3 regions of the Mumia sp. zg.B21 genome follow, and region 2 is predicted to be linked to each of the others. Evidence: riboswitches for the same ligand, from Rfam matches in the RefSeq annotation. Region 2 holds a riboswitch; each other region holds the start of a gene.
What was found. Region 2 has a riboswitch for cyclic di-AMP ahead of KV100_RS20260 (NlpC/P60 family protein). Riboswitches for the same ligand answer to the same signal wherever they lie in the genome.

Region 1: it holds a riboswitch for cyclic di-AMP, as region 2 does, so the genes downstream of both, KV100_RS19895 (transglycosylase family protein) here and KV100_RS20260 (NlpC/P60 family protein) in region 2, are expected to answer to the same signal.
Region 3: it holds a riboswitch for cyclic di-AMP, as region 2 does, so the genes downstream of both, KV100_RS00140 (C40 family peptidase) here and KV100_RS20260 (NlpC/P60 family protein) in region 2, are expected to answer to the same signal.

The regions. Positions count from the first base shown of each region.
Region 1 is NZ_JAHWCJ010000001.1:768,019-772,208, forward strand. Features, by position in the region: gene KV100_RS03705 (hypothetical protein) at 1-651, opposite strand, end outside; gene KV100_RS03710 (TerC family protein) at 862-1,875, shown strand; cyclic di-AMP (ydaO/yuaA leader) riboswitch at 2,023-2,186, shown strand; gene KV100_RS19895 (transglycosylase family protein) at 2,187-2,648, shown strand; gene KV100_RS03720 (APC family permease) at 2,680-4,107, opposite strand.
Region 2 is NZ_JAHWCJ010000004.1:435,232-439,421, forward strand. Features, by position in the region: gene KV100_RS17360 (DEDD exonuclease domain-containing protein) at 1-1,439, opposite strand, end outside; gene KV100_RS17365 (hypothetical protein) at 1,541-1,804, shown strand; cyclic di-AMP (ydaO/yuaA leader) riboswitch at 1,943-2,084, shown strand; gene KV100_RS20260 (NlpC/P60 family protein) at 2,093-3,118, shown strand; gene KV100_RS17375 (long-chain fatty acid--CoA ligase) at 3,282-4,190, opposite strand, start outside.
Region 3 is NZ_JAHWCJ010000001.1:26,111-30,300, forward strand. Features, by position in the region: gene nadC (carboxylating nicotinate-nucleotide diphosphorylase) at 1-168, shown strand, start outside; gene KV100_RS00135 (cysteine desulfurase family protein) at 170-1,324, shown strand; cyclic di-AMP (ydaO/yuaA leader) riboswitch at 1,664-1,819, shown strand; gene KV100_RS00140 (C40 family peptidase) at 1,804-2,394, shown strand; gene KV100_RS00145 (DUF3048 domain-containing protein) at 2,463-3,500, shown strand; gene KV100_RS00150 (MerR family transcriptional regulator) at 3,655-4,190, opposite strand, start outside.

The DNA.
Region 1 (4,190 bases), on a different contig from region 2:
CTGGATCGACAAGAAGGAGTAGCGCAGCCGGCTGCCGTCGTCGCGGCTCCACGCCGACAGCTTCGCGAACACCGGCAGGACCAGCTCGTAACCCAGCCGCCTCGAGGGCCCGCCGCGAGCGCCGTCGGGCAGGCGGAGCAGGTCGTCGATCCGCACGACGTAGATGCCCGCGCGGGTCGCGGCCACGTACAGGTACGGGCCGTACCAGGCGATGCCGCCGGCATGGGTCGGGACGGGCCGCGCACGGACGCCCCAGGGGGTTCGTCGCGCCCTGACCAGGAGCACGTGCTGGTAGCGCAGCGTCGCGAGGTCGACGAAGGTCAGCCGGGCGCCGTTGCGTCGTGCGTGGTGGTGGGCGTACCAGCTGACGGCGACGACGTCGCGCCCTCCGGTGCCGCCGGGTGCGTCCCCGGCGGTCGCGTCCGCGGAGGTGGTGACGCCTTGGGGGTACCAGTCCTCGGTGTCGGCATCCGGGCGCTCCCAGGTGAACCCGTACGCCGCGGCCTGTCCCGGCACCTCGACCTCGCGAGCCTGGAGAGGGGCGGTGTCGAGCACCTCGGGGATGGTCGACCTCGTGCCTCGGCGCAGCAGAGCCCGCCTCGCGCCGGGGCTCGTCAGCGTGCCCACCAGGCCTACGTGTCTCACTGCCACGGCGCGAGCCTAGCGAGGTCTGCGACACGAGCACCCGGGGCGCCCTCTGGCACAATGGCGCAGGGAGGGGAGTATTCCTTTCGTCGACCCGTCGTCATCACGGCCAGCGCGCTGGCCCGGCGGGTCGAGCCGTGTCAGGTGCTCCTCGCGCCGGCCCGGCGGAAGAGACCTCCGGCCAGACAACCCATCCGACCGGAGGAACCGAACCGTATGAACGTCACACCCCTCGAGTGGTGGATCACGATCGGCGTCACCGTCGCCGTGCTCCTGTTCGACGTCGTCGTGATCGCGCGCAGGCCCCACGAGCCGTCGATGAAGGAAGCCGGGGTCGCGCTCACCATCTATGTCGGACTCGCGGTCGCGTTCGGCATCTGGGTGACGGGCTTCCACGGCGGTCAGTACGGCCTGGAGTTCTTCACCGGATGGCTCACCGAGTACAGCCTCTCGGTGGACAACCTGTTCATCTTCATCATCATCATGGCGAGCTTCAAGGTGCCCCGGGTCTATCAGCAAGAGGCGCTGATGATCGGCATCATCCTCGCCCTGATCTTCCGCGGGATCTTCATCGGTCTCGGTGCCGCGGCGATCAACAACTTCAGCTGGGTCTTCTACATCTTCGGCCTCTTCCTCGTCTACACGGCGTACGGACTGGTCAAGAGCTATCGCAACCACGACGACGAGGAGGCCGGCGACAACGCCGTCGTGCGGTTCGCCGAGCGGCACTTCAGCGTCGCCGACGAGTTCCACGGCATGAAGATGACCGTGCACATCGACGGCAAGCGGTTCCTGACGCCGATGTTCCTCGTGATCCTGGCCCTGGGCACCACCGACCTGCTGTTCGCGCTGGACTCGATCCCGGCGATCTACGGCATCACCAAGGAGCCGTACCTCGTCCTGACGGCGAACATCTTCGCGCTCATGGGCCTGCGCCAGCTCTACTTCCTGCTGGGCGGGCTGCTCCAGCGTCTGGTGTACCTGTCGCTCGGCCTGTCCGTGATCCTCGCCTTCATCGGCGTCAAGCTCGTCCTCCACGCGTTGCACACCAACGAGCTCCCGTTCATCAACAACGGCGAGCACCTCGACGTGCCGGAGATCCCGACGCTGATGAGCCTCGCGGTGATCATCGTGGTCCTGGCCCTGACCGCGGCCGCCAGCCTGTGGAAGACCCGCCACCAGCCGCAGCCCAAGCGGCCCGACGATCGCGAGGACGTCCCGCCGCGCTGATCGTCGTCCGCCCGGGGTCCGCGAGTCCGCTCTAGGTGGCTTGCGGACTGCCTGGGCTTGTTGTCCAGATTATGTGGGTTAGTCTGACTGAGGTCTTGCTCGACGCCGAATCCTGTCCGCGGGCGAGACCTACCCCGGAGGGTCGGTCAACGGGGGCCGGCGAACCACGAACATGACGGACAGGAGTGGGGAACCCAATTCCGGAGCCACGGCTCCTTGGGGTGAAGCCCGGTCGCGGACTCGTCCGTGACCGGCAGGGCACCTTCGGCCCGAACCCGACAGCTAACCCCGCAGGCGTTGTGAAGGAACACATGAACAACGCCCTTCGCGTCGCCAAGCGCGGCGTCGCCACCACGCTCGCCCTCATGGGTCTGGTCGCCGGTCTGCTGGTCTTCACCAGTACGCCCGCCAGCGCGGCCAAGGACCGGACCTGGGAGCGCCTCGCCAAGTGCGAGGCGGGAGGTCGGTGGCACATCAACACCGGAAACGGCTACCACGGTGGTCTGCAGTTCAACCCAGGAACCTGGCGGTCGTACGGCGGCAAGAAGTATGCGTCGACCGCCTACAAGGCCAAGCGCCGCGAGCAGATCGCGGTCGCGGAGAAGGTCCTCAGGCGGCAAGGGTGGGGCGCATGGCCGGCCTGCACCCGCAAGCTCGGCCTGACCAGCAAGCACAAGCGTGAGAAGTGGCAGGGCTTCGCCAAGAGCGACCGTGTCGCCAAGAAGGGCGCCATCGGACACTTCCCGCGCTGGTGGCGCAAGAAGTTCTGGTGAGCGACCCACCTCACCTCGGACCCCGTCGGGCTCAGTCGAGCTCGGCGGGGTCCTTCACGTAGGTGCGCTCGGCGTAGAACGCGCGGTTGATGATCCAGGTGATGATCCACAGCACCACTCCGAGGCCGAGCAGCAGTCCCGCAACTTCGTACTGCTCGGTGTCGCGACCCGACAGGGGCGTCACGAGATAGAGCGAGACGACGGCGGCGACCACCGGGATGACGGTCGGCGCGACGAAGTGGCGGGTGTCGACGCGGTCGCGGCGCAGCACCAGCACCGCGACGTTGACGATCGTGAAGACCGCGAGCAGGAGGAGTGCGGTGGTGCCGCCGAGGGTGGCGACGGCGTCCTCGCTCGCGTTGAACACGTAGGTGATGAGCCCCAGGGCGAGGAGGGTCGTGAAGAGGATCGCGACCCATGGCGTCTGCCGCCGGCGACCGACGTGGGCCAGCGCCGGTGGCAGCACGTGCTGCCTGGCCATGCCGTAGAGGAGCCGGCTGGCCATGAGCATGTTGATGAGCGCCGTGTTGGCGACGGCGAACATCGTGATGAACGGATAGATCTCGTCGATCGGGAGGTTGGGTGCGCCGAGCTCGACGACGGTGAGCAGTGGCGTCTCCGTCGCGGCGAGCCGGCCGATCGGGACGAGCGCAACGGCGGTGATCGAGACGAGAACGTAGATGAGTCCCGTGATCGACAACCCGGTCAGCATGATCCGCGGGAAGGTCGAGACGGGGTCTTTCGTCTCCTCCGCCATGTTGACCGAGTCCTCGAAGCCCACCATCGCGAAGAACGCCAGCGACGTCGCCGTGGTGACAGCGAGGAAGACGTTCTTGTCCTCGGGCGTGTCGAACGCGACGACGCGGGAGAAGTCGGCGTTTCCCTCGACGACCGCCCAGATGCCGACGAGGAGGACCAGCAGGAGCCCGGAGAGCTCGACCACGGTGAGGACGACGTTGGTGATGATCCCGTGGGCGACCCCACGGAGGTTGACCAGTGCGAGCGCGACCATGAACAGCAGGGCCACGATCAGGATGCCGGTGCTGTCCAGGTCGAGCCCGAAGCCCTGGTCGAGGCTGCGCGCGAAGACACGCGACGCGGTCGAGGCCGACGTGATCCCGGACGAGAGCACCGCGAACGCCACGAGGAACGTGAGGAAGTGGATCCCGAACGCCTTGTGGGTGTAGAGCGCCGCACCGGCGGCCTGGGGATACTTCGTCACGAGCTCGAGGTACGAGAACGCGGTCAGGGTCGCGATGGCGAAGGCGATGAGGAAGGGCAGCCACGCCGCGCCGCCGACCTCGGCCGCCACCTGCCCGGTGAGCGCATAGACGCCGGTGCCGAGGATGTCACCGACGATGAACAGCAGGAGGAGCCTGGGGGTGAGGAAGCGCCTGAGCTCCGTCGGCCGGCCCTCCTCTTGATCGGACGACGTGGACCCGGGCCCGGTGTCGCTCATGACACTCCTCCTCGTACGCCGGCAACGCGTGGGTTTACTGTCGTGCGCCGTGGCGTCGGCCGCAACCCCCCACGCACAGAGAG
Region 2 (4,190 bases):
GCGCACGAGAGCAGCGCGGCGAGCCGCTGGCTGCGGTGGGTGGCACGGACGAGCGCGACGAGCCGGTCTCGCTCATGGGCGGCGTCCTCGAAGCGTCCCTGCCCCGAGAGCGTGCGCATGCGGTCGGTCGAGGCATCGACCACCACGGTGGGGTCGAGCGTGAGAGCCGTCCGGACGCGGTCGACCTCGGCCGCGTACGTCTCGGGGGTGGCGGTGCCGTCGCAGGGTGCGAGGCAGCTGCCCATCTCGGCGAGGGCGCACGCGCTGCGTGACGGACGGCGCGGGAGCCGTCCGGAGCACTGGCGGATGCGGAACGCCTCGTAGAGCGTCGCCGCGACACGCTCGGCGGACGAGCGGCGCGTGAAGGGACCGAGGTAGTCGGCGTCGTCGTCGGTCTTGCGGACGAACGAGAGGCGGGGCCACGGCTCTCGGGTGAGCTTGATCCAGGTCGCACGCTCGGGGTGTCGGGACCTGCGGTTGTAGGGCGGCTTGTGGTGTGCGATCAACCGCAGCTCGCGCACCTGCGCCTCCAGGGCCGTCGCACACGTGATGCCCTCGACGCGGGTCGCCAGCGCCACCATCTCGCCCATCCGCGTGCGGGTCTCGCTGGAGGTGAAGTAGGAGCGGACCCGCGCACGGAGGTCCTTGGAGGTCCCGACGTACAGGACGTTCTCGTGACGGTCGCGGAAGAGGTAGACGCCGGGGAGGTGGGGGAGGTGGTCGGCGAGCCGGCTCTTCTTGCGCTGGGCGGGACTGACGCGGGAGCTGAAGGTGGCGAGCTCCTCCATCGTCGACACCCCCATGGTGCCCAGGCGCTCGAGGAGCGCGTGGAGGACGTCGACCGTCGCGCGGGCGTCGGCGAGGGCGCGGTGGTTGGGGGTGGTGGCGGCGTGGAAGTGGCGCGCGAGCGTGCTCAGCTTGCAGTTGGGGACCTCGTCGCGCAGCAGGACGCGACGGGCGATGCGGGCGGTGTCGAGCGACTCGAAGCCGGGCCAGGCCAGCCCGAGGTGCTGGGTGAAGTGCTTGAGGAAGCCGACGTCGAAGGGAGCGTTGTGCGCGACGAGCACGGTGCCCCGGGCGAACTCCAGGAACGACGGCAGCGCCTCGCCGATCCTCGGGGCGGCCACGACCATCGCGTCGGTGATGCCGGTGAGGACCGTGATGAACGTCGGGATCGGACCCTCGGGGTCGACGAGGGTCTGGAACTCACCCAGGACCTCTCCGCCGCGGACCTTGACCGCACCGATCTCGGTGATCATGGAGCCGGCGGCCGCCGAGCCGCCCGTCGTCTCGAGGTCGACGACGCAGAACGTGATGCCCGACAGGTCTCGACCCAGCTCGTCGAGAGTCCCTTGGACCGCGGTGCCCTCGACCGCGGTGCCCTCGACCGCGGGAACCGGGACGGTCGGCGGGGGAGCGGTCTCGGGGGCGAGGGTCATGGGAACGACGGTAGGTGCGTCCGCTGACATGTCCGGCCGTCGGGGCGTACGGCGTGTCGCACGACGGGTTTGTGTCAGAGCGGCTGCGTAGCGTCCAGGGCATGGACGAATCCCGCGTGCTCCATCAGCAGCCGGGCCCGGCGACGGGTCACGGCGAGCTTCTGACCATCGACTGCGGTCGCTGCCTCGCCCGGCCCCAGGCATGCGGCGACTGCGTGGTGACCGCGCTGCTCGGTGCCCCCGACGAGGGCGTCAGCATCGACGCCGACGAGGGTGCCGCGCTCCAGGCGCTGAGCGCCGCCGGCCTCGTGTCTCCGCTCCGCCTCGTGACCCAGACCGACAGCGAGACCATCGACGACGTGTGAGCCTTCTCACCCAACCACCGCCGCCCGCGAGAGAGATCTGACTTTCCCACTGCTTCACGTTGATTCCCCACCCCGTTGGCGCATAGGGTGAGGCTCGCGTGTCTGAGGAGTTCTCTACCCCGGAGGGCGCAGGCACGCCGCCTAGTTCGGCCGAGATCCCCCGATCGACGCTGGAGCCGGGGACCCACGTTCCTGGGGTGAATCCGTCCGCTCGGACGGTAGGGCACGTTCTTGGCCCGAACCCGTCAGCTCACCCGGTAGGCGTCGAGAACGTGAAGGAGCCGCCGAGTGCGGAACGGCCGAAAGCTGTCGATGAGGGCAGCAGTCGCCGCCGGGTCCGGGTTGGTCCTCGCTGCCACGCTCACCGCGTCCCCCAGCGCAGCAGACCCCCAGACGCCGAGCCTGTCCGAGGCCCAGCGCAAGGTCGCCGAGCTCAGCCACGAGGCCGAGCAGGCCAACGAGCGCTTCCTCGAGCTCCGGACCGAGGTCGACGGAGCCAAGAAGCAGATCAAGAAGCTCCGGACCGACGTCAAGGCGCAGCAGGCTGAGGTCGAGGACGTCCGCAACGCCCTCGCCAAGACCGTCACCGAGCGGTTGTCGAGCTCCCCGATGGGCCCGACCACCCAGCTGCTCGCGAGCGACGATGTCGACGAGTTCCTGGAGGGCCTGACGGCGCTCCAGTCCTACAACAGCACCCAGGCCGACCGGCTGGCCGCCTTCGAGCGCGAGGCCGGAGAGCTCAAGGTCCGCCGTGAGCAGCTCTCCTCCAAGCTCGAGATCATCTCGGAGTCGCAGAAGGAGATGACCAAGCAGAAGGCCAAGCTCGACGATCGCGTCACCAAGGCCGAGGCTCTCGTCGCGAGCCTGACTCCTGCTGAGCGCGAAGAGGTCTACGACAACGACCACGGTGGTCCGAGCCGCAGCGAAGACCGTCCGTCGACCAGCGCCCCGAAGGTGAACGCGTCCGGGCGGGCCAAGAAGGCGATCGACTTCGCGATGGCGCAGCTGGGCGAGCCCTACTCCTACGGTTCTGCGGGCCCCGGCAGCTGGGACTGCTCGGGCCTGACGATGAAGGCGTTCGGCGCGGCCGGCGTGTCGCTCCCGCATTCGTCCTCCGCGCAGTCCGGGATGGGCTCCTCGGTGTCGCGGTCGTCGATGAGCCCGGGCGACCTGGTCTTCTACTACAGCCCGGTCAGCCACGTCGGCATCTACATCGGCAACGGCAAGCTGATCCACGCCCCGCGTCCCGGGCGCAGCGTCGAGATCGTCTCGGTGGACGTCATGCCGGTCAGCGGAGTGCGTCGCGTCGGCTGACCGCCTCCGCTCCGTACGAAGAGCCACGACCCGTCTCGGGTCGTGGCTCTTCTGCGTACGACGTGCGGCCACCCCTGGGCAGCAGCTCCGAACCCTCACGGACGACAGCAGCCCCCAGCGCGTGTGCGCCGAGGGCTGCTGCTGTCTGCGTGAGGGTGGGGGCCTAGCCGTACAGGGCCTCGACGTCGTCGCGGTGCTCACGCATCACGACGTTGCGCTTGAGCTTGAGGGTCGGTGTGATCTGGCCGCCCTCCTCGGTCCAGTCCTTGGCGAGGACCCGGAACTTGCGGATCGCCTCCGCTCGGGACACGTGGGAGTTGGCCTCGTCCACCGCGGTCTGCACGGCCGCCAGCACGTCGGGATCGTCAGCGAGCTGCTCGATCGGCGTATCAGCCGGCTTGCCGTGGTTCTCGAGCCACGAGCCGATCGACTCCTGGTCGAGCGTGATGAGTGCGCCGACGAAGGGCTTGCCTTCGCCCACGACCACCGCCTGGCTCACCAGGACGTGCGCCCGGATGCGGTCCTCGAGGACCGCGGGCACGACGTTCTTGCCGCCGGCGGTGACGATGATCTCCTTCTTGCGGCCCGTGATGGAGATGAAGCCGTCGGAGTCGATCTCACCGATGTCACCGGTGTGGAACCAGCCGTCCTCGTCGAACGCGGCCGCCGTCGCCTCCGGCGCGTTCCAGTAACCCCGGAACACCTGTCCGCCGCGGAACAGCAGCTCGCCGTCATCGGCGACCCGGACCTCGGTGCCCGGCAGAGGGCGCCCGACGGTGCCGATCTTGGAGTCGCCGGCGAGGTTCGCCGCGAGCGCGGCCGTGGTCTCGGTGAGGCCGTACCCCTCGATCACCGGGATGCCGATGCCCGAGAAGAAGTGCGCGAGCCGCTCGCCCAGCGGAGCGCCGCCGGAGATCGCATGCTCGACGTGCCCGCCCATGGCGTCACGAAGCTTGGTGTAGACCAGCCGGTCGAACAGCGTGTGCTTCGCCTTGAGGACCGGGCCGATGCGCTTGCCGCTCTCGCGCGCCCGGCTGTAGGCGATCGCCGTCGAGGTCGCGACGTCGAAGAT
Region 3 (4,190 bases), on a different contig from region 2:
GGTGTCGAGAAGGTCGCCGGGCGGGCGCTGGTGGAGGCCAGCGGCGGCATCACGCTCCCTCGGGTCGGTGAGATCGCGCTGACCGGGGTCGACCTGATCTCGGTGGGGGCCCTCACGCACAGCGTCGCCGCGCTCGACCTGGGGCTCGACGTCGAGGTGGCGGTCTAGGGTGCGCTACCTCGACACGGCCGCGACCACGCCGGTTCGCCGCGAGGTGCTGGAGGCGATGTGGCCCTTCCTCACCGGCGAGTTCGGCAACCCGTCGAGCCGCCACGGTCTCGGAGACGTCGCGTCCCGGGCGCTGGAGCGCGCACGCGCGGACGTCGCCGCCGCGCTCGGTGCCCGGCCGGCGGAGATCGTGCTCACCTCCGGTGGGACGGAGGCCGACAACCTCGCGGTGAAGGGACTGGCACTGGCGAACCCGCGTGGGCGCCACCTCGTGACCACCCGGATCGAGCACCCTGCCGTGCTGGAGGCGTGCGACCACCTGGTCAGACTGCACGGGTTCCGGAGAGACCTGCTCGACGTCGACGGTGACGGCGTCGTCGACCTGACGCAGGCGGAACGACTGATCGGCGCCGAGACCACGCTGGTGTCGGTCATGCTCGCGAACAACGAGGTCGGGACGGTCCAGCCGGTCGCCGAGGTCGCCGCCCTGGCACGCGCACGGGGGGCGCTCGTGCACACCGATGCCGTCCAGGCCGTCGGGTCCGTCGTCGTGGATCCCGCGCAGCTCGGCGTCGACGCCCTCTCGCTCAGCGGCCACAAGGTGGGTGCGCCGAAGGGGAGCGGGGCCCTGTGGGTCCGCCGAGGCGTGCCCTTGGAGCCGCTGATCCACGGGGGCGGCCAGGAGCGTGGACTCCGGTCGGGCACCGAGAACGTCGCCGCCGCCGTCGGTCTCGCCGCGGCGATCACGTCGGCGGTGGGGTCCACGCCCGGGGGACCGCGTCCGCGAGGTCCGGTCGACGCCCTGGCCGCGGCCCGCGACGCGTTCGTGCGCGACGTGCTCTCCAATGTCGCGGGCGCCTTCCTCACCGGCCATCCGCGCCGTCGGCTTCCCGGTCACGCGTCGTTCTGCTTCCCGGGCACGTCGGGGGAGGCGGTGCTCCTGGGGCTGGAGCAGGATCACGGCATCGCGTGCTCCAGCGGCTCGGCGTGCGCCGCGGGCTCCGACGAGCCCTCGGAGGTCCTCTTGGCGCTCGGGATCGATCCCGAGGTGGCGCGTACGGCGGTGCGGTTCACGGCCGCGTCGCCGGCGGACTTCGAGGGTGCCGCCGGGGCCGTCGTCACCGCGGTGCGAGCCGTCCGGTCGCTCGCCGGCTGACCGTCGCCGGCGCGCCCGCGGGTGCGGTGGACCCTTGCATCCGCGCAGAGCCTTGTTATGGTCCTGGGACAAGACCGGTCAAAATATGACAAGGGTCACATAGCCCCTCTTCGATCACTGCGACGGCAGGGCAGGTGACCTGGACGAGCGTCCAAACCTCGTCCGTGGTGACGTCTGGTGTTTTGAGCGGGTCCATCGACGTGTCTATGGTGGCCCGCGGCCTGACAACAGGCCCCACAACCCCCCATAACGGGCATGACCGGGACGCGACCGGGTCCTGCCGGACAACTGAACATCGTGTGTGGGAAACGCCCAATCCTGCCCGCCTGCACACGCCCCCATCATCGACCGTCACCGACGGGCAGGAGCGGAGGAACCAACTCTGCACGAAGTCCTTCGGGTCATGCGTGCTCGGGGTGAAGCCCTAAGACAGGGCGGGGCCATCCTTCGGCCCTAATCCGACAGCTCACTTCGCAGGCGTGGAAGGGACCACGCTCATCATGCTCGCGACCCCCCGGACGCAGCGCCTCATGGCTCTGCCGATCGCTCTCTCCGCTGCCTTCGCGATGGTCGTCACGACCGCCAACGAGGCCAGCGCAGCCCCCGCCTCCACGTCCACGAGCACGGCCGCCGCGAAGACCGCGACCGCCCAGAAGCTCGCCGCCGCGAAGGCCACCAAGAAGGCCAAGCGCGTCGTCGCCAAGAAGCGTCGCGCCGGTCGCATCGTCAAGGCCTCCCGCGTCGCCGCGCGCCAGAAGGGTGACCCGTACCGCTACGGCGCGTCCGGCCCCCGCGCGTTCGACTGCTCCGGCCTCACCTCCTACTCGTTCCGCAAGGCAGGCATGAAGCTGCCGCGGACCGCGAACTCGCAGTACCGGCACGTCCGCAAGATCAAGAAGCGCAACATCCGCAAGGGCGACCTCGTCTTCTTCGGTGGGTCCCGCAAGTACCACGTGGGCATCTACTGGGGGAAGGGTCGCATCCTCCACGCGCCGTACTCCGGCAGCCGCGTGAAGGTCGAGCGGATCTGGACCCGCGGCTGGTCCGCAGGCACCATGCGTCTGCGCTGACAGCGACACCACCACGAAGAGCAGGGCCGGTGCCTCCTGAGGTACCGGCCCTGCTCCACCATGGGAGCATGCACGTGAGCCAGAAGCCCCGTACCGCGTTGCGCGCCACCCTCGTCGCGACCGCACTCGTCCTCGCGGCGGCGTGCTCGGGTGGTGACGAGCCGAAGACCCCGGAGAAGCCGACGCCGACCAGCGCCGACGCCGCGCGCAAGGCGGCGACCCTGAACCGCGCCAACCCGTTCACCGGCGAGGCGGCGGCCAAGGGTCTGCCCGATCACCCCGCCTTCCTGGTGAAGGTCGAGAACACCGCCGCCGGAGCCCCGCAGTACGGGTTGTCGCAGGCTGATCTCGTCGTCGAGGAGCTGGTCGAGGGTGGTCTGACGAGGCTGGCGGCGTTCTTCTACTCGCAGACGCCGACCAAGGTCGGGCACGTCCGCTCGACCCGGACCACCGACATCGCCCTCGTCAAGCCGACCGGTGGGCAGCTGATCGCCTCGGGCGGCGCGAAGGTGACCATCCGCAAGATCAAGGCCGCTGGTGTGAAGCTCTACAGCGAGGACACCGGCAACCTCACGCTCGCCATCGACCGGGGCAAGAAGGCCCCGTACGACCGGCTGCTGAACCTTGCCGCCTACGCCGACCAGCACCGGTCCGCGAAGGCCGCCGTGCCGCGGCCGTACCTGCCGTTCGGCGCGAGCCCGACGCCGGGCTCGACGAAGGCGACGTCGTTCGACGTCCGCTTCTCCCGCAGCTCCGCGACGCGGTGGCAGCTCGGTTCCGGCGGCGCGTACCGCCGGGTCAACGGCCACGCCCAGAAGGGCAAGGACTTCAAGCCGGACACCGTCCTCGTGCTCTTCACCCGACAGGTCGACGCGGGCTACCGCGACCCGGCCGGGTATCCCGTCCCCGAGACGGTGCTCAAGGGGGGCGGCCGGGCTGTCGTCCTCAACGGCGGCACGATGCTGAACGCCCGCTGGAGCAAGAAGAGCGCTGCGGCGCCGATCCAGCTGACTGCCGGGGGCAAGCCGGTCACGCTCGAGCGGGGCAAGGTCTTCGTCGAGCTCGTGCCGGCTGGCGCCGGTGGCGTGACGGTCCGGTCCCGCTGACGCGAGGAAGGTCACAGCAGGCGGCCTCGGTTCGGCGCGCGCGCTCCCCTACGATCGGCACCAGGGTTTCGGCCCCACCCGGCGGGTCCCTCCCTCCAGCGTCGGGTGGGGCCGTTCTCCGCCTCCGGGGGAGCCGTCTGTGGAGACGCCGGCGTCAGGCCTCGGGAGCGGGTCGCTGGTCGCCGAGCGCCGCGAGCTCCTCGCCCAGGGCGTCGTCGATCGCGTGCGCCAGCTCGTCGCGGAACACCGCGACGACCGCCTGCGCGGCGACCGGCAGCAGGTTGGCGATGGAGGTCACGACCTCCTGCCACTGGTCGTCGGGCATGCCGGCGCCGACGAACGGCTGCCAGATGTCGCGACGCACGCGGCCCACGAGGTCGTCGGCGACCGTGCGCAACGGCCCCGACAGCGCCGGGAGCAGCTCGAGCACCGTCTCCGGGGCCAGGCCGAGCGAGATGGCGGCGGCTCCGGCCCGCACCACCTCGGGACGGTTCACCTCGAGAGTGTCGTCGTCGACGATGGTGGCCAGGCCGCGGTCCACGAGCTTCTGGGCGAGGTCGGTGTCGCGGTCGATGCCTGCCATCGCCGAGAGCCGGTCGCGTGACATGAGCTCGCTCTCGGGCTCGCGGGCCAGCGGCGAGTCGAGCACCGTGATCAGGTCGAGTGCGTAGTCGGCCGTCGTGGAGGTCT